Regions from separate parts of the Sodalis sp. RH19 genome, predicted to be linked through region 4. Evidence: predicted binding sites of a transcription regulator. Region 4 holds the regulator's gene; each other region holds the start of a gene.
The links. Region 4 encodes Fur, which represses iron uptake genes when iron is present. Its sites were predicted from a motif close to ATAATAATGAGAACNACTATCAA; they were not measured.

Region 1 (4,210 bases), 440 kb from region 4:
AACTACGTTAAGCAACTGCTCACCAGCCGTATGATGCTGGGCATCTTTTTCGGCCAGTATTTCCTCAACACCATTACCTGGTTCTTCCTGACCTGGTTCCCCATCTATCTGGTGCAGGAAAAAGGGATGAGCATCCTTAAGGTAGGCATCATCGCCTCCATTCCGGCGTTATGCGGTTTTGTCGGCGGTATTTCGGGCGGCGTGGTGTCGGATTTCCTGCTTAAGCGCGGCTGTTCGCTTACCTTTGCCCGCAAGGCGCCGATCGTGTTCGGCATGCTGCTCGCATCCAGCATGATCCTTTGCAACTACACCGATAATACGGTGCTGGTGGTGGCGCTGATGGCGCTGGCATTCTTCGGTAAAGGCTTCGGCGCGCTGGGCTGGCCGGTGATTGCGGATACCGCGCCGAAAGAGGTGATCGGCCTGTGCGGCGCCATCTTCAACGTGTTCGGCAATGTCGCCTCCATCGTCACCCCGTTGCTGATTGGTTTTCTGGTCAAAAATCTGCACTCGTTTAACAGCGCGCTGATTTTTGTCGGCTGCTCGGCCATTATGTCGATGCTGTGCTATTTGCTGGTGGTGGGTAAAATCCAGCGGCTGGTGCTGAAAAACGTTCCGGCGTAATCCTGTATAGGGGGCGGGCGGGAAACCCGGCCCGCCCCCCCTCATCCGCCTATTTTCCCTCTCCCCTCCCCCTTGACGCGCCTGGACATCCTTTCCCCGGCCCGTGCCTTTTGCCTGTTGATCAGAAATCGTAGCCCACGGTGGCCACCAGCGAGCGCTCCGCGCCCCAATAGCAATAGCCGGTGCCATAACAGGCCGCCACGTATTTCCGATCGGTGAGGTTATTGGCGTTAAGCTGCACATAGGCCCCCTTCCACTGCGGGTTCCAGGCGGCAAGATCGGCGCGTAGCGAAACATCCAGCAGGGTCACCGACGGCACGCGCCGCGTGTTTTCATTATCTGCCCACTGCTGGCCGATATAACGCACCCCGCCGCCCAGGTTGATGCCGTAATCCGCCTGGTACTGCGCCCAGAGCGACGCCATCTGATCCGGCGTGACATAAGGCGTGTTGCCGTCGTTGCCGTCCACGGCGTCCCTGAAGCGTACCCGGTTATAGGTATAGCCGGCGATGCCGGCCAGACGCTCGGTGAGCTGCGTGCGGGCCTCCAGTTCAATCCCCTGGGAATGTACCTTGCCCGCCGGGACATAATAGCTGCCCTGCACGATACGGTTGGCCACATCTTTTTGCGTCAGGTCGTAAACCGCCAGGGTATACAGCGACGAAGCACCGGGGGGCTGGTATTTTATCCCGGCTTCGTACTGCTCGCTGGTGGTCGGTTTCAACAGGTTGCCGTCGGCGCCGGACAAGGCCTGCGGCGTGACGGCCTGGCTAAAGCTGACATAAGGCGAAATGCCGCTGTCAAAGGCATACAGCAGCGACCCGCGGCCGCTGATATGATCGTCCTGGCGCCGGTAGGTGGTGTCGGTATTGAACGTGGTATTTTTGGCCACGATGCGATCGTAGCGCCCGGACAGATCCAGGTGCCATTTATCCAGCGTCATCTCATCTTGCAGATAGACCCCGCTTTGTGAGTAGCGGCGTTTGGCATCGACGCGCGTGACGCCCGGCACGGTCAGGCCGTAGTCGGTGAACAGCCCCGGGCCGCCGCTGACGCCGGTGAGCGCATTGAGCGGGGTGGCGTAGGCGCTGTCGTCCCACAGGTCGTTGGTATATTCATGGTATTCACCGCCCAGCACCACTTTATGCTGTAGGTCGCCGGTGCTGAAATCGGCCACCAGCTGGTTATCCATGGCGTAAGCGGCAAGCGAGGACGATTCGCCGGAATAATAGCGGTTAAGCAATGTACGATCGCTGTTCCAGCCAATCTGGTAAACCTGCTGCTGGTCGACGTTGGCATGGGTATAACTGCCGTTGGAGCGGATTGACCAGACGTCGTCGATGCTATGGTCGAATTCATAGCCGTAGATTTGCTGGCGGCGCTTAAAGGTATTCAGGCTGCTTTCGCCGTCAAAAAACCCGCGGTCCAGCTTGGCGCCGCTGCTGGCGTACAGGCTGCCGTCCGCCGGCACCGCGCTGTGATAACCGCCCGACGGATCTTTTTGCAGATAGGCTTTTAACAGCAGCGACGTGTTGCCGTCCGGCTGCCATAACAGCGACGGCGCGATGGCATAGCGTTCCTCGCGCTGGTGATCGTACTGGGTATCGCTATGGCGCGTGATGCCCGTCAGGCGGAACGCCCATTGATCGCTGACGGCGCCGGTATAGTCGAACGCCGCGCCGGTGGTGGCGTTATTGCCGGCCATCAGCTTGATATGCCCTTCGCTGGCAAAACGGGGGCGTCTGGACGTCATCATCACCAGGCCGCCGGGAATGGTCTGGCCGTAAAGCGCCGACGACGGACCGCGAATCACATCGACGCGCTCCAGGAACCAGGGATCGATTTGCAGGTTGTTATAGCTGCCGCCGTCGCTCATCAACCGCAGGCCGTCCAGGAAGGTATTATTGGTATCGCCGCCGTGGAATCCGCGCAGGGAAACGGTCTCGTAGCGGGTCGCGCCGCCGGCGAAGTTGGTAAATACCCCCGGCGTATAATTCAACGCGCTGTTCACCGTCAGGGCGGCCTGATCGTCCATTTGCCGGCGCGTCACCACCGACACCGACTGGCCGGTGGTAATCAGCGGCTGATCGGTTTTGGTCGCTCCGCGGCTGGTGTTGGCTGTGTAGCCCCGGGTCGGCGCATCGGCGCTGTCGGCCGTCTGGGCCGCGGTAACCACCAGGGTATCCTCGGCATAGGTGAATAACGGCGCCGCGAAAGCGAGTGAACACAGCAGAGTGGAACGTGTTAAGCGCAAGACCCTTCTCATTATATCTTTCCATTGACAGGTGAATGAAATTGAAACTAAATGAGAATTATTATCTTTCTTATTTATTGATTCAAGAAATAATTTAACACATTTAAGGAATTGGCCGGAACGGCAAGGCTTACGCGGGGCGGGATGGCGGCTGCGAGACGTTGCTACGCCTCGATACGGCAATGGAAAGGGTTAGGTCTAAGATGGCCTGGCGGCGGTAGGCTTAACCCCGTTTTTGCCAGTCGGCAGCGTCTTTTTCTTCTTTTTCTTCTTTTTCTTCTTCTCCTTCATTCGACGCCAGACGCATATTGGCCGATGCCGCGTGCGAGACATACAGCGCCAGCAGCGCGGCGGCAAACTCATCGTCCAGCGTGTAGAAATAGCATTCGGGTACGTTCAGGATGCGGGCAAACGCACAGCAGGTTTCAAAATTGGGACGATATATCCCATTTTCATACTGACTAATTCTGGAACGGGCGGTGGACTCATCGATGCCAGCCATGACCGCCAGCTTTTCCTGTGTCAGCTGGGCCCTGTGCCGGGCTTCTTTCAGGCGTTTTGGAATCATCTTCAAATATGAGTAAAGTTAGCTTGATAATCTGTTTAGCATCACTTAACATCAGAGTTGTTTAGAATAACTAAACACTTTATAAGAATAGAACACACATCAGGGTGAGGGCCGGCAATTGCCGGCCTGATTTTGTGCTGTGTGTAACGCCATCATTCCACTCAGTAAATTTCCCCTGCCCCGCAAAAATCCCGTGCTTTTAATAATTTCCGAGTTTTTTGATCTTTTCTGATTGCTATGACCGCCACGCAATGTCAATCAGGGGTTTACACCCGGTGGCACAGATTGCCGTGGTAGTAATAATTTATTAATGCCAAAAATTGTGAGTTTAATCACATTGAAACGCTTGCCGCCATCCCGCACAATGTTCCGCGGACAATTGCTTGAGATAATTTCAAAACAATGTTTTATTAAAAATAAATAAAAACTATTTTTTTTGAAATACATGAGATCAGTCACAACGGTAACCTCATGAAATTGGTTAGCATTGCCCCTCTTTAACGATGTCACTGGTAAGGAATAACCATGTATAAAATTGCAGGCGCGGCCCTTCTTTCATTGCTGTTGAGCAGCAGCTGTTTCGCCCAAAGCGCCGATGCCACGGCGGTAACCAAGGCGGTGGAAACCATGCGTCAGGCCATGGTCAGCGCCAAGAAAGCCGATCTGGAGAAAGTGGGCGCGCCGACGCTGAGCTACGGCCACTCCAGCGGTAAAATCCAGAACAACGCCGAATTTGTCGATGCCATCGTCACCGGTCAATCCAA
Region 2 (4,210 bases), 2.4 Mb from region 4:
GAACAACAATCCCATATCCAGCTGGCCGGAGCGGGAAACGCCCAGGGAATAGCTATAGCCCCGGCGCAGCATCAGGTTGCCTTGGGTGGCGGGCGTACGGGGATTGGCCAGACGCATATGGGCATCGAGCGGGATGACCTTGCGCTGCGGATCGCGGCTGTAGTCGGGCACATCATGTTCATTGGCCATGCCCAGCGGCGCGCCGGTGCGCTTATCACGGCCGAAGATGGTCTGCTGCTCGTGCAGCGGCGTACGATCCCAGGACTCGACGTGAAAGCGGATAATGCGCACCGCCTGGTAACTGCCGTTTACCGCCCAGGCGGGTTCATCCGTACCGGCGCCGACCCAGATTACCCGATCCATCAGGCCGGGGTCGCGGGTATCCGGATTGCCGGTGCCGTCCTTGAAGCCCAGCAAATTAATCGGTGTCTCCTTGCCCCGGCTGCGCGCCGCGCTGGCGGAAATAAAGCCTTCGCGCTTCCAGCGCACGCTCAGCAGATCCGGGGTATGCTTAATGATATCCCGCAGCGCATGAATCACCGTGTCGCTGCCGTTGGCGCAAATTTGCAACAGCAGATCGCCATGGCATAAATCAGCGTCCAGCGCATCGTTGGCAAAACGCGTCATCTTTTGCAGCCGCCGGGGTTTCAGCGCGGCGAGGCCGAAACGATCGTCAAACAACGAGTCGCCCACCGCCACCGTGATGGTCAGGTTATCCGGAGCGATATGTTCGCCCAGAATGCCGGAGTCCATCGGCGGCAATTTATCATCCACCGCCGGCGCCTGCCCGCCGGTGGTTAAAAATGCAATCCTCTCGGTCAGCACGCGAAACAACCGCCGCAGATCGTCCTTATCCCCGGCCAGCACGTCAAACGCCACCAGCATCATGGCCGCCTGCTGCGGCGTGGTGATGCCGGCCTGCCGGGGTCCGTAAAACGGCTGGCGCTGCCAGCGCTCGTCGGGTGACAAGGTGCCGGGGGAATGCTCATCGGGAGCAGGAGCCGGCGCCGCCGCCGCGCTGCGCAACGCCAGGGCGCCGCCGAGGGCGCCAAGCCCCTTCAGCCAGCGGCGCCGTGATGGCGACGCCGCCTTACCGCTGTTTTTATCTTTATCAGCACTCATCAGGCGCTCAACCCTACTCCAGCCCCAGCACGCCGCGCAGCAGCGCCAGATCTTCCGCCAGGGCGGTGATCGGGCCTTTGAGCGCGGTGCGATCGGCATCGGTCAGCTTGTCATAAGACGCAAAGCCGTCTTTATTACGGTATTTCATCAGGACGTTATCCACCTTGGCAAAGTTACCGTCAATTTTCGCCAGCAGCGGCGCATCGGCTTTTTGCAGCAGCGGGCGCAGCAGGTTGACGATTTTTTGCGATCCGTCGATATTGGCCTGGAAATCGGAAAGATCGGTACGGCTGTAACGGTCTTCCTCGCCGCTGATCTTACTGGAGGCCACTTCCTCAATCAGTCCGGCGGCGCCGCCGACCACTTTACTCGGCGGGAAGGTCAGGTCGCCGATGCGTTTTTGCAGATCCTGGGTATCTTTATACAATTGATCGGCAAACGGGGCGGTGCCGGCCGTGGTTTTATCGCTGAAGAGGATTTTTTCCAGCCGGTGGAAACCGGTGAATTTCGGGTCGGCGGATTTCTGCTCGAAATCATCTTCGCGGGCATCAATACTGCCGTCCAGATCCGAGAACAGTTCGGCGATAGGCTCGATACGCTCGTAATACACGCGGGTGGGGGCAAACAGCTTCTGCGCGGTGGCCAGATCGCCTTTCTTCACCGCATCGGTAAAGGTCTTGGTATGGGAGACAAGCTCGCCGACCTGTTGCAGCACATAGACTTTATAATCGGCAATCGGCCCCACCAGCGCCATGGCATCCGGTTTCGCCGCGCCCGCGCCGCCGTCCGCCGAAACCGTCAGCTTGCCCTTCGGATTGCTCAGCAGGCCGCAGGTCATATCGTATTCCCCCGGCTCCAGGGTGGCGGTCATCTTCTGGGTAAAGCCCGGCGCCACGTTCTCGCGCTCCTCGACCACCATCACGCCCTTGAGGATTTCCCATTCCAGCCCTTTCTGGCTGGCGTTATGAATAATAAACTGCGTTTTGCCCGGTTTAACGGTCAGCGCCATCGGATCGCACTGCTTATCGTTAACGGTAATCTTGACCTGAGGAATATCGGCCGCCAGCGCGGGCCAGCCCCATGCCGACAGCACCGGCGCCACCAGTAAGGCGGCAGGAAGAATGCGGCGACGGAAGCGTTGCATATTGGACATTTTTTTTACCCTGAATAGTGGAACAATTTAATGGATTTTATCCGGCGACACGTGTCGTCCGGTTGCCCCGCGCAGGCAGGAAAAACATCACCAGGGCCGGCACCAGGTATAACAAATACACGGCCACTTCACTGACGGTGGGCGCTTCCTGATAACCCAGCAGCCCCTCAAGCAAGGTGCCGAACAACGATTGGGTGGACAGGGTGGCGCTGAAATCAAACGCGATTGCCTGGAAACCATTCCATAATCCCGCTTCGTGGAAAGCGCGAATTGCCCCGGCCGCCAGCCCCGCGGCCACAAACAGAATAAACAGGCTGGTCCATTTGAAAAACTTCTCCATGCGCAGGCGGATGCCGCCGTAATACATCAGCATCCCCAAGACGATGGCGCAGGCCAATCCCAACACCGCGCCGATGGGCGCCTCGATGCCCACGTCCTGCTGAAACGCCGCCAGCAAAAAAAACACCGATTCCAACCCCTCGCGGGCCACGGCAAAAAACACCATGCCCACCAGCGCCCAGCCCTGCCCGCGGGCATTGCTGAGCGCCTGATCGACGGCGCTTTCCAACTGGGCTTTAATCGATCGGGACATCTTGCGCATCCAGAACACCATCCAGGTCAGGATGAGGACCGCCAGCACCGCCACGATGCCCTCGAACAGTTCCTGTTGCTTTTGCGGAAATTCGCCGGTAGTTTCGTTAATGACGACACCCACCGCCAGGCACAACAGCGCCGCGCTTAGCACGCCCACCCACACCGCTTTTAGCCAGCGGCCGCGGCCGGTCTTTTTCAGATAGCCGGCGATAAGGCTCACGATCAGCGCCGCCTCGAGACCCTCACGCAGCATAATCAGAAAAGGCACAAACATACCCATCACCTCGATGCTTTTGGGGGCGAGAAAAAGTAAAGAAACGTCAATTAAAACGATATTGATTATCATTACGAGGAAAAGAAACACAAGCGCAGATTTGCGACTATTTGTAACCGATGCGCTACAAAAGGTTTCAGGATAAATAAAAGGTAAAGGGGGCGTCAGGGGTTAAGTGGTCTCGGTGAGGGTTTTGTTTGCTGTGCCTTGGTTTGCCTTGTGGCAGGGTTTATGTCGCCTCGGCGCGGGTTTCGCTTACTGTGTCTTGGCTTGCCTTGTGGCAGGGTTTATGTCACCTCGGCGCGGGTTTCGCTTGCTGTGTCTTGGTTTGCCTTGTGGCAGGGTTTATGTCGCCTCGGCGAAGGTTTCGCTTGCTGTGTCTTGTCTTAGCTTGTGGCAGGGTTTATGTCGCCTCGGCGAAGGTTTCGCTTGCTGTGTCTTGTCTTAGCTTGTGGCAGGGTTTATGTCGCCTCGGCGCGGGTTTCGCTTGCTGTGTCTTGGTTTGCCTTGTGGCAGGGTTTATGCCGCCTCGGCGAAGGTTTCGCTTGCCGTGCGTGAGGTGCTCATAGGTATTGCCGGGTGCCGGCAAGCGACAAAGAGGCCGTACCGCGACGGCCTCCTTGACCTCCGCGCGTCCGGCAGATCGTGCGCCGCTGCGCGGTTCCCGGCATCACGCATCCCGGCTTTGGGACCGCACGGGACGCGCTCCCGGCGCGGCCCTTAGCTTTCGCCGCTCCCGGCGGCTCATCCAGCCGGGATGCGCGCTGCCGGCGCACTCTATGCCGGCACCACGTCAACACCATCGTCTGTGAGTAAAATAGCGTTTTTTGGTAGTAAGTAATATGCACGTACCGGGAAAAATATCGGTATTAATTTTGGGTTAACTTAAATTAGCTTGGCTTAGTTTAGTTTAGCTAAGATTTGCGGCCAGCTACCTACTCTCACTGTGGCGGGTTTATGCCCGGCTACGTGGTTGTATGGTTGCATGACTGTAATTGCCGACGGCATGACATACTGGCTATATGACCGCTGACTATGTGAATGCTGGCAGCATTGCATGATGTATG
Region 3 (4,210 bases), 720 kb from region 4:
CACCCCGAGTTACTGCTTTACCAATATTTGTATAGATAAGTGGGTAAGCACCATAAACATTAGGTACTGACAGACATTGGTTTTCTGGGCAAGATACTGTATCTATCTTTTCCTTGAACTGGTTATTAAATAATGTAATACCTCCTGTTAATCCTTCATCGTTGTCATAAAGGAGTCCCATTTCTTGGGTTATTGACTTTTCCGGTTTCAGATCAGGATTTCCGTAAACGTTGCCAACATAAGATACGGTACCAAACGATGTTGAAGTTTCTGTAATAGCCGGTGCTTTGAAACCACTACTGACGCCCCCTTTAATCGTCCAGTTTGTGGCAACATTCCAGACACCATAAATTCTCGGGCTCCAGTGACTCCCAAACTGATCATCATCATCAAAACGTACACCTGAAGTTAAAGTGAAATCTTCAGTAGCCAGCCATGCGTCTTCCAGGAACAAGGACTTTTCGGTACGTTTTAGATCTGTCTCACTGGATAGCTGATTTGATGTTCCATCATGTAACTTTTTAATACTAAGTTCTCCACCAAAGGTCAGGATATGGCTGCCTATATTTGAAGAAAGTGAGGATCGCATGTTTAAATTCTTTAGCCAAACATCCTCAGAACCTATCGTATAATCTTCGCTTTGGATATACGATTCTGTTTTTCCAATGGGCAAATAGCCAATATGATTTACAGAAAAACGGTTAACCTCAGTCTTTTTCCTGTAATCTGTCGGCACGCCAGTGACATAATTATATGCTGGGCTAATAGACTTCCCTACGGTCTGAGTTATATCCTGTTGTGTATGATTAGCTGTAAAAGTAATTTCTTGTTTATCCGAAGGGGTTAGTGTTATCTTGCCTGTTATGTTGTCTCTTTTGCTACCTCGATAACCATTATAGATATCGTCTTCGTCACGCTTAGAATAATTTCCATAAGCCTGCATTGAAAGGATATTGTCAATCAATGGACCGGTTAAAAAGAAATTATTCTGAAATATATTACCCGAATCACTATGCTCCTGCATTGTAAAATCGGCGCCAATACTTCCTTGCCATTTATTTGAATTTTTACGTGTTATTATATTAATTACACCACCCATTGCATCTGATCCATATAAAGCGGACATCGGCCCTCGTATAACCTCAATATGATCTATTGCAGAAGCAGGAGGCATCCAGGCATTCATCTGACCATAGCCATCAAATAAACGGCTCGTATCCCTGGAGTCAATTCTCATACCATCGACCATATATAAGGTATAATCGGATCCCATGCCACGAATATTTATCTCCTTGTGATCCCCGCCAATCGTGGTTGTGATACCCGGAACCCCTTGGAGCAAATCTGCGATATCACGATAAGGTTTTTTTTGGATTTCTTCACTTGATATCGAAGTGACAGACGCAGGTGCCTGGCTTGTAGATTTATCCATTCCATTGGCGCTTGCGCTTACAACCATCGTTTCGTCTTTATTATTGTTATTAAGTTTATTTTCACTACCTTCATCAATCGGTGTTGCATGTGCCTGGGAAAAACAAGTAAGAAAATAAAAAACACTTAATTTCAATCGAAATGGGGCTGTTACTCGCGCTTTATTGAGATACATTTTACACGCCTTTATATGATAATGATACTCATTATTATTCAAGAGAAGGTAATATAATTAAATAAATTACAAAGCACATTGCTAAATTCGGTCATTTTATTCTTCTTTTCGGCCATTCTTCGGCTTCACCAAAACAAAAGCAGCCATCATTCACGTGATACGTTTTTTGTTTTAAACTAAGCATGTCCAGCCAAAATGATAGCTTCAGGAAGAAATTTGACTGGATGAGGCACTGGTAAGGTTTGTGAAAGTCGTATAATCGATTTTTCCATTTATAGACAAGGCAACAGCATGAAATTATATAGCCATAATTTTAAAGATGGCGGTGCCATCCCCGGCAAGAATAGTTTTGCCGTTTACGATCCTGAAAATAATATCCGTTTATCTGATAACCTTAACCCACACCTCCGCTGGGAAGATGTTCCCGCGGGTACGCAGTCGCTGGTGCTCCTTTGCCACGATCCCGATGTTCCTACCAGTGCTGAAAATGTAAATCAGCCAGGTAAGAGGGTCCCGGCATCGTTGCCCCGCGCCGATTTTTTTCACTGGTTACTGTTAAATATCCCGGCGGGTCAGAGCGAAATCGTTGAGGGGTCACAATCCCATGGCATTTCCGCTGGAGGCAAACAGGGTCCCTCCGCGCCAGATGGACTGACCCATGGCATAAATGATTATACCGGGTGGTTTGCCAATGATGAGTCGATGGCGGGCACCTACTATGGCTATGATGGTCCTTGTCCGCCGTGGAATGATGAAATAATCCATCATTATGTATTCACATTATATGCGCTCCCGACCCCGACATTGAACGTAGCAGGAGAGCTTACTGGTGCTAACATCCGTCGCACGCTGGAAAACAGCGACGTTTTGGCCAAAGCTACGCTGACTGGAGTCTACAGTCTTAACCCGGACGTGAAAGTGTAACGCTCAGCGTCTAAGCAGCAGGTAAACCATGACCAGAGAAAATAGGTTATTCGCATCAGATGAGAAATACGCCTTGAGCAGTGAACAATTTTCCTGGTCTGGTTTTTATGGCAGCAACACCAGCCGTAATAATCTGGTTTCGGTGGCTTATCCGCAACTCAGGGTGGAGCAGAGTACCCCCTCTTTTTTCTTCTTTGAACCGACGGTGCTGATCGTATTAGCGGGAAGAATTGAGTTCCTGGCTTCGGGGGAAAACCATACATTAGCTGATAAGGCCGCCGTAGGTTTTATAGATCAGGGCGTGATTGCCGATTATACCAAATATCCCCCGAGTAATGACTCTCCGTTCCGGTCAATATTTCTCACTTTCAGTGCAGATGTGTTGGAATATTTTTATCAGTTTTTTCAGGGCGACATTTCCAGTGCTAAAAAGAAACCTCAGTTCACCACGGTTGATCTTAATAGCGCTCTACACGAATCATTGCGAACGTTACTGAAAAACCTGGATCAGCCGAGTCTTAGCGATGCAAGGATCCGGTTAAGAATTTTTGACTTACTGTTAGTCCTTGCCGAGCAAAATATTCATTTTACCCTTCCACAACGACAGGGCGTCTTTCCACGTTTAAGCCGCCTGCTACGCGCCTCACCAGAAATCTGCTGGACTGCCCGCTCCGCCGGTGAAGCATTGGCTATGAGCGAATCAACCCTGCGAAGGCGGTTGCGCGAAGAGGGTATCCGCTTTGAGAAGCTTCTCGTGGATATACGCATGCACCACGGCTTATTGCTGATACAAACCACCAACTGGAACATGACGCAGGTGGCAGATGCCTGCGGCTACAAATCGGTTTCACGCTTCGCTGAAAGATTTACACAGCGCTTTGGCCTGTCTCCATCGCGGTTACGTTAGTACTTTCATTAGGGCCATACGTTTTATAGGTAATAAGCATCAGATAAATTATCTTATTCATTGCGAATGTTATGAATAATTTGATTAACGTTCATTTTCATCAATATTGGATGAGGAGATCTCTTTAACGTAGTGTCTGATGACACGCCGTATCTACCGATTGAAAAAAGCAATATTTTCCTGCAGCCAATCTGACAATGAGCGCGGGGGCAATCCAGTTAATTCTTCAACAGTCAGAGTGCGCTCAATCAGCACTGAATGGTTGAAAATCCGGTCAAGTCCAATAAGCAGTTCAGTGACAAACGGTGAAAGACCGTCAGCAAGTAATGCAGCGCGCTGTTCATTGGGTGAGCGGTCAATATAGGTGACCGTACGACCTAAAAGATCGGATAATTTCTCAGCAATCTCAGGCATTGTCCAGTTACGCGGACCCGTTAGGTGATAAGCACGTTGGGAGTTATCTGCTACTTTTTCAAGCAGCGCTACACGTGCCGCCCCGGTCTACATCGCGGGTGTCAATCAGATTGACGCGCCCGTTACCTGCAGCGCCCGCCCAGGTTCCCGCAGCGACCTGGCTTCCAGCACGCTTGAGTATATCCATGAAAGTAGTGGGTCTCAATACGGTTGAGGCCACAGGTTGTCGGGCCAGATGAGCCTCTATCACTGCATGCCATGCAAAAGGATTTATGGGCGTTGCTGGCCCCATCACCGAAAGCTTAACAATATGTCGCACGCCTGTTTTTACAGCAGCATCAATGAGTGCTATCTCATTA
Region 4 (4,210 bases):
TCTGGACTATCTCTGGTGATTAACATTGCCTGTCACTATATCACCATGGCGAAAGTTTAAAATCTGCTGCGAACTTCACGTTTTTTATTAATTTATAAATTTACTTTTTGTGTAAAAATCGAGTCACCGATACGGGTTAATCTCAGGAAGGTATTTTTGGCTATATTAATTCAATAAAATCATATAATTAAAATATATCTTTTGTTGTCGCTTACTGCTGACAGCGAAAAATAGCTTTATCATCAGATTCACAGAATAATTTACCTGGTGAAAAAATCGCAATAAAAACGTTGTATTTTCAATGGATTACGCAGATGAGCCCAAAAAGGCGTCCCAGGGCCTCTATTTATTCTTTATTTATTTTTATTTTCTGTGAAGTTTTCTGAAGTTTGCCGGCGGTGAGCACGGCGGTGATTGGCGGATACGACGCTTGTCGACGCGCTTCGGGAAGGAAACGTTATCAGGGAAGGGGACGGGCGGCGTTTAGCCTCATTGAAAAAATCGTTGCAGGGTGAGAAAGCGGCGCGATAACAGCCGCTTTGGAGAAACGGACCGCGCCGCGGTTATTCTTTTACGCCGTTGAGCATATCGGCGTGATCGTGCAGCGTTTCGTCTTCGCGGCAGTTGCCGATTTCACAATGCCCATACAGATATAAACTATGGTTGGTCAGCTTGATATTGTGCCTTTTGGCAATATCACGCTGGCGCGCTTCGATGAACTCGTCGCGAAATTCGATAACCTTGCCGCAGTCCAGACAGATCAGGTGGTCATGATGATACTGTTGCGTCAGTTCAAAAACGGATTTGCCGCCTTCAAAATTGTGGCGGGTTACGATACCGGCGTCGTCAAATTGGTTTAGCACGCGATATACCGTGGCCAGGCCGATTTCCTCACCCATATCGATCAGTTTTTTGTACAGATCTTCCGCACTGACGTGATGGCATTCCGGATCTTGCAACACTTCCAGAATCTTCAGTCTGGGAAGGGTGACTTTCAGGCCGGCCTTCTTCAATGCAATATTATTGTCAGTCATGCGGGTTTAGTCCTGTTACTTTGATAATCTGATTGTAGGCTAACTTAGCCTATAACATCGGTCGGCCCGAAAAATGTGACGCCGTCTCATTATAAGACTGCCTGTCCAAAATGAAAACCGCGCCTTGTTAACAACTATAGCCCGTTTCAGGGGGCGAATTCTGCAACATTTTGCTAAAAAGGGTGGAACCGCTGCGCTATTGTACCGCGTTGTGGATAAAAGTTAAAAACTTGTATCTATTAATTTGAAAGGATTTAGTTATCAGTGAGGTTGGCGGCGCCGTCCCGACGCCATGACGGCAACCGATTCCCTTGCCGGGCGCCGCGGCGGCGGCACCCTCCCGCACGGCCTTACTTTAGCTGAGCTGCAATTCAGCGCTGATTTGCTTCACCCAGCCGTCCACGCGTTCATTGGTCAGCTCGGGCTGGCGGTCTTCGTCAATGGCCAGGCCGATGAAGTGATTGTCGTCCGCCAGTCCTTTCGACGCTTCGAAATGATAGCCGGCGGTGGGCCAGTGACCGACGATGGTCGCGCCGTTGGGCTCGATAATGTCGCGAATGGTGCCCATGGCGTCACAGAAATATTCGGCGTAATCCTCCTGATCGCCACAGCCGAACAGCGCCACTTTTTTGCCGGAGAAATCTATTTCTTCCAGGGTGGGGAAAAAATCATCCCAGTCACATTGCGCTTCGCCGTAATACCAGGTCGGGATGCCGAGCAGCAGGGTGTCGAACCGCGCCAGGTCTTCTTTACTGCTTTTGGCAATGTCATGAACTTCGGCAACATCCGCACCCAGTTGCTTCTGAATCATTTTGGCAATATTTTCGGTATTGCCGGTGTCACTGCCAAAAAAAATGCCTACAGTTGCCATGAATTTGAAAACCTCTTAAATATTATGGATATGTTCCGTAACAGAATCAGCGATGCTCTGCGGCAATCATAGCAGACCCTTATGCGGGGAGAAACTCGCCGGCCGGGTTTTGTCGCAAATTTGCCCCGTCCGCGGCCTTGGGCCCTGGACGGGATGGCGCTTTACCGGGCCGGCAAGTTTATTCCGGATGCGGATCCGCGCCTTGTTGCCGTTCAAGCTCGGCCAGTAAAATCAATTCGATCAGCTCGCTGCGCGACAGGTTTTGCCGGTAGGCCAGCTCATTTAACGCATCCACCGCCTCGGCGTTGATTTTCAGCTCCACCCGGCGCAGGCCGCGCTTTTTATCCCGGCGCAGCTGGTTACGCTTGTTGATGCGCAACTGCTCATCGCGGGACAGGGGGTTCGTCTTCGGTCTTCCCGGGCGCCGCTCATCGATAAATAAATCCAGGGTGGTGCGGTCCGTTTGTTCTTTTGCCATAGGTCATGAAGGGATTGTGCATCAAGAAGCAGGCGGGCAAACCCCGTCCGGCGGCGTGGCTGGCTACGCCGCCGGACGCGCATCGCCCGTAACGTTATGTTTTATGTACGCCGGGGCTGCCATAAAACACAGCGGGCCATGTTACCCCAGCCCGGTAGCAAACGACAATATTAAACTCGCGGGCGCTAACCCCGGCGGCGGCCCGGCCTATGCTTCCAGGAAACGGGCCAGGGCGCGCATGACCGCCGCGGGTTTCTCCGCATGAACCCAATGACCGGCGCCGGCGACCACATGCGCCCGCGCCCGGGGGAACTGGCGTTGGATCGCCTGGCGGTAACTGTCATCCAGATAAGGCGATTTTTCACCGCGGATAAACAGCGCCGGCCCTAGCCAGGGCGCCGACTCCCGCCAGCCGATAAGCGCCGGATAGTTATCCCACAGCGCCTCGACGTTAAACCGCCACCGGCCCTGGTGAAAGGATTTCAGCAAAAACTGGATGGTTTCCTCATCAAGGGCGTCATGGCGCATGAGCGCCGCCGCCTCCGTGCGCTGTGTGACGCCCGCCGCCTCGACGCGCCTGAGCGCGGCGAAGACGTTGTCATGGTGACGGGTGGGGTAGGCCACCGGCGCCATATCGATAACCGCCAGACGCGCAACGCGGCCGGGCGCCTGGGCGGCGAGGGTCATGGCGACCTTGCCGCCCATGGAATGGCCGATGAGGTGACCGGCGTCGATATGCAACGCATCAAGCAATTCGATCACGTCCCGGCTCATGGCGGCGTAACCGGCATCGTGGTCATGGGGGGACAAGCCGTGATTGCGCAGATCAATCTGCAGGGTGGCGTGGTGTTCCCCAAGCGGCCTGGCCAGCACGCCCAGGTTATCAAGGCTACCGAACAGCCCGTGCAGCAATATCACCGGCAGTGCTTCACCCGGCTGCCGGGCAGGTTGCAGACGATAGTGTAATTTCATCCTGATCCTCATGGCGATAACAGAGCCTGATAGCCTATCATGAGTTATCCGTCCCGCGGCCGTAAAAAAACCGGCGGCGCCAGGAAGGCCCTCGGGGGAAATTCCGACTTTTTACCGAAGCCGGATACTAGCGCTATTCGCGGGGCAGGTTTAGCTTGTATAATCCTTTTGATTGATTTATGAGAAGAAAGCCCCGGATAAAGATGAAAACAATTGAAGTCGACGAAGACCTTTACCGCTATATCGCCAGCCATACGCAGCATATCGGCGAAAGCGCCTCGGATATTTTACGCCGGATGCTGAAATTTAATGCTCAGGCCAGCGCCGCAGCGCGCAGCGCGCCGCCCCCGGAAACCCCCCTCAAGGCGGAGGCCGCGTCGGCGACCCGCGATCGCGTGCGCGCCATGCGTGAGCTCCTCCTTTCCGACAGCTACGCCGAGCAGCGCAAGGCGGTTGATCGTTTTATGCTGGTGCTGTCCACCCTGTATAGCCTGTCGCCCGCCGAATTTACCGAGGCGGCGGATATCCTGCACGGCCGCACCCGTACTTATTTTGCCGCTGATGAGCAGACATTATTGCAAAATGGCAGCCATACTAAACCCAAGCAGGTAGCGCAAACGCCCTACTGGGTTATCACCAACACCAACACCGATCGTAAACGGAGCATGGTGGAACACATTATGCTGGCAATGCAGTTCCCCGTGGAACTGACCGATAAAGTTTGCGGTACCATTTGATCAACAGCAGGCAAGGGAGAAGCACCGATGGCTAATAGCCCCCGCGCCGGGCAGCCCGCCCGGCAAAGCGATTTAATCAATGTCGCGCAGTTAACCTCGCAGTATTATGTGTTGCGTC

Region 1: the regulator Fur is predicted to act here: its motif matches at 2,930-2,952, upstream of ACL2XF_RS11720 (TonB-dependent siderophore receptor).
Region 2: the regulator Fur is predicted to act here: its motif matches at 3,199-3,221, upstream of efeU (iron uptake transporter permease EfeU).
Region 3: the regulator Fur is predicted to act here: its motif matches at 1,622-1,644, upstream of ACL2XF_RS10520 (TonB-dependent receptor domain-containing protein).

The regions. Positions count from the first base shown of each region.
Region 1 covers NZ_CP178734.1:2,610,322-2,614,531, forward strand. The annotation lists gene ACL2XF_RS11715 (MFS transporter) at 1-624, shown strand, start outside; gene ACL2XF_RS11720 (TonB-dependent siderophore receptor) at 746-2,890, opposite strand; partial or broken gene ACL2XF_RS11725 (helix-turn-helix transcriptional regulator) at 3,201-3,446, opposite strand; gene ACL2XF_RS11730 (nuclear transport factor 2 family protein) at 3,972-4,210, shown strand, end outside.
Region 2 covers NZ_CP178734.1:674,924-679,133, reverse strand. The annotation lists gene efeB (iron uptake transporter deferrochelatase/peroxidase subunit) at 1-1,122, opposite strand, end outside; gene efeO (iron uptake system protein EfeO) at 1,136-2,275, opposite strand; gene efeU (iron uptake transporter permease EfeU) at 2,313-3,143, opposite strand.
Region 3 covers NZ_CP178734.1:2,330,709-2,334,918, forward strand. The annotation lists gene ACL2XF_RS10520 (TonB-dependent receptor domain-containing protein) at 1-1,606, opposite strand, end outside; gene ACL2XF_RS10525 (YbhB/YbcL family Raf kinase inhibitor-like protein) at 1,898-2,530, shown strand; gene ACL2XF_RS10530 (helix-turn-helix transcriptional regulator) at 2,559-3,437, shown strand; gene ACL2XF_RS10535 (hypothetical protein) at 3,591-3,851, opposite strand; gene ACL2XF_RS10540 (NAD(P)H-binding protein) at 3,910-4,210, opposite strand, start outside.
Region 4 covers NZ_CP178734.1:3,051,620-3,055,829, reverse strand. The annotation lists gene alsR (transcriptional repressor AlsR) at 1-1, opposite strand, end outside; gene fur (ferric iron uptake transcriptional regulator) at 564-1,034, opposite strand; gene fldA (flavodoxin FldA) at 1,390-1,905, opposite strand; gene ybfE (LexA regulated protein) at 2,084-2,383, opposite strand; gene ACL2XF_RS13875 (alpha/beta fold hydrolase) at 2,591-3,355, opposite strand; gene seqA (replication initiation negative regulator SeqA) at 3,559-4,092, shown strand; gene pgm (phosphoglucomutase (alpha-D-glucose-1,6-bisphosphate-dependent)) at 4,120-4,210, shown strand, end outside.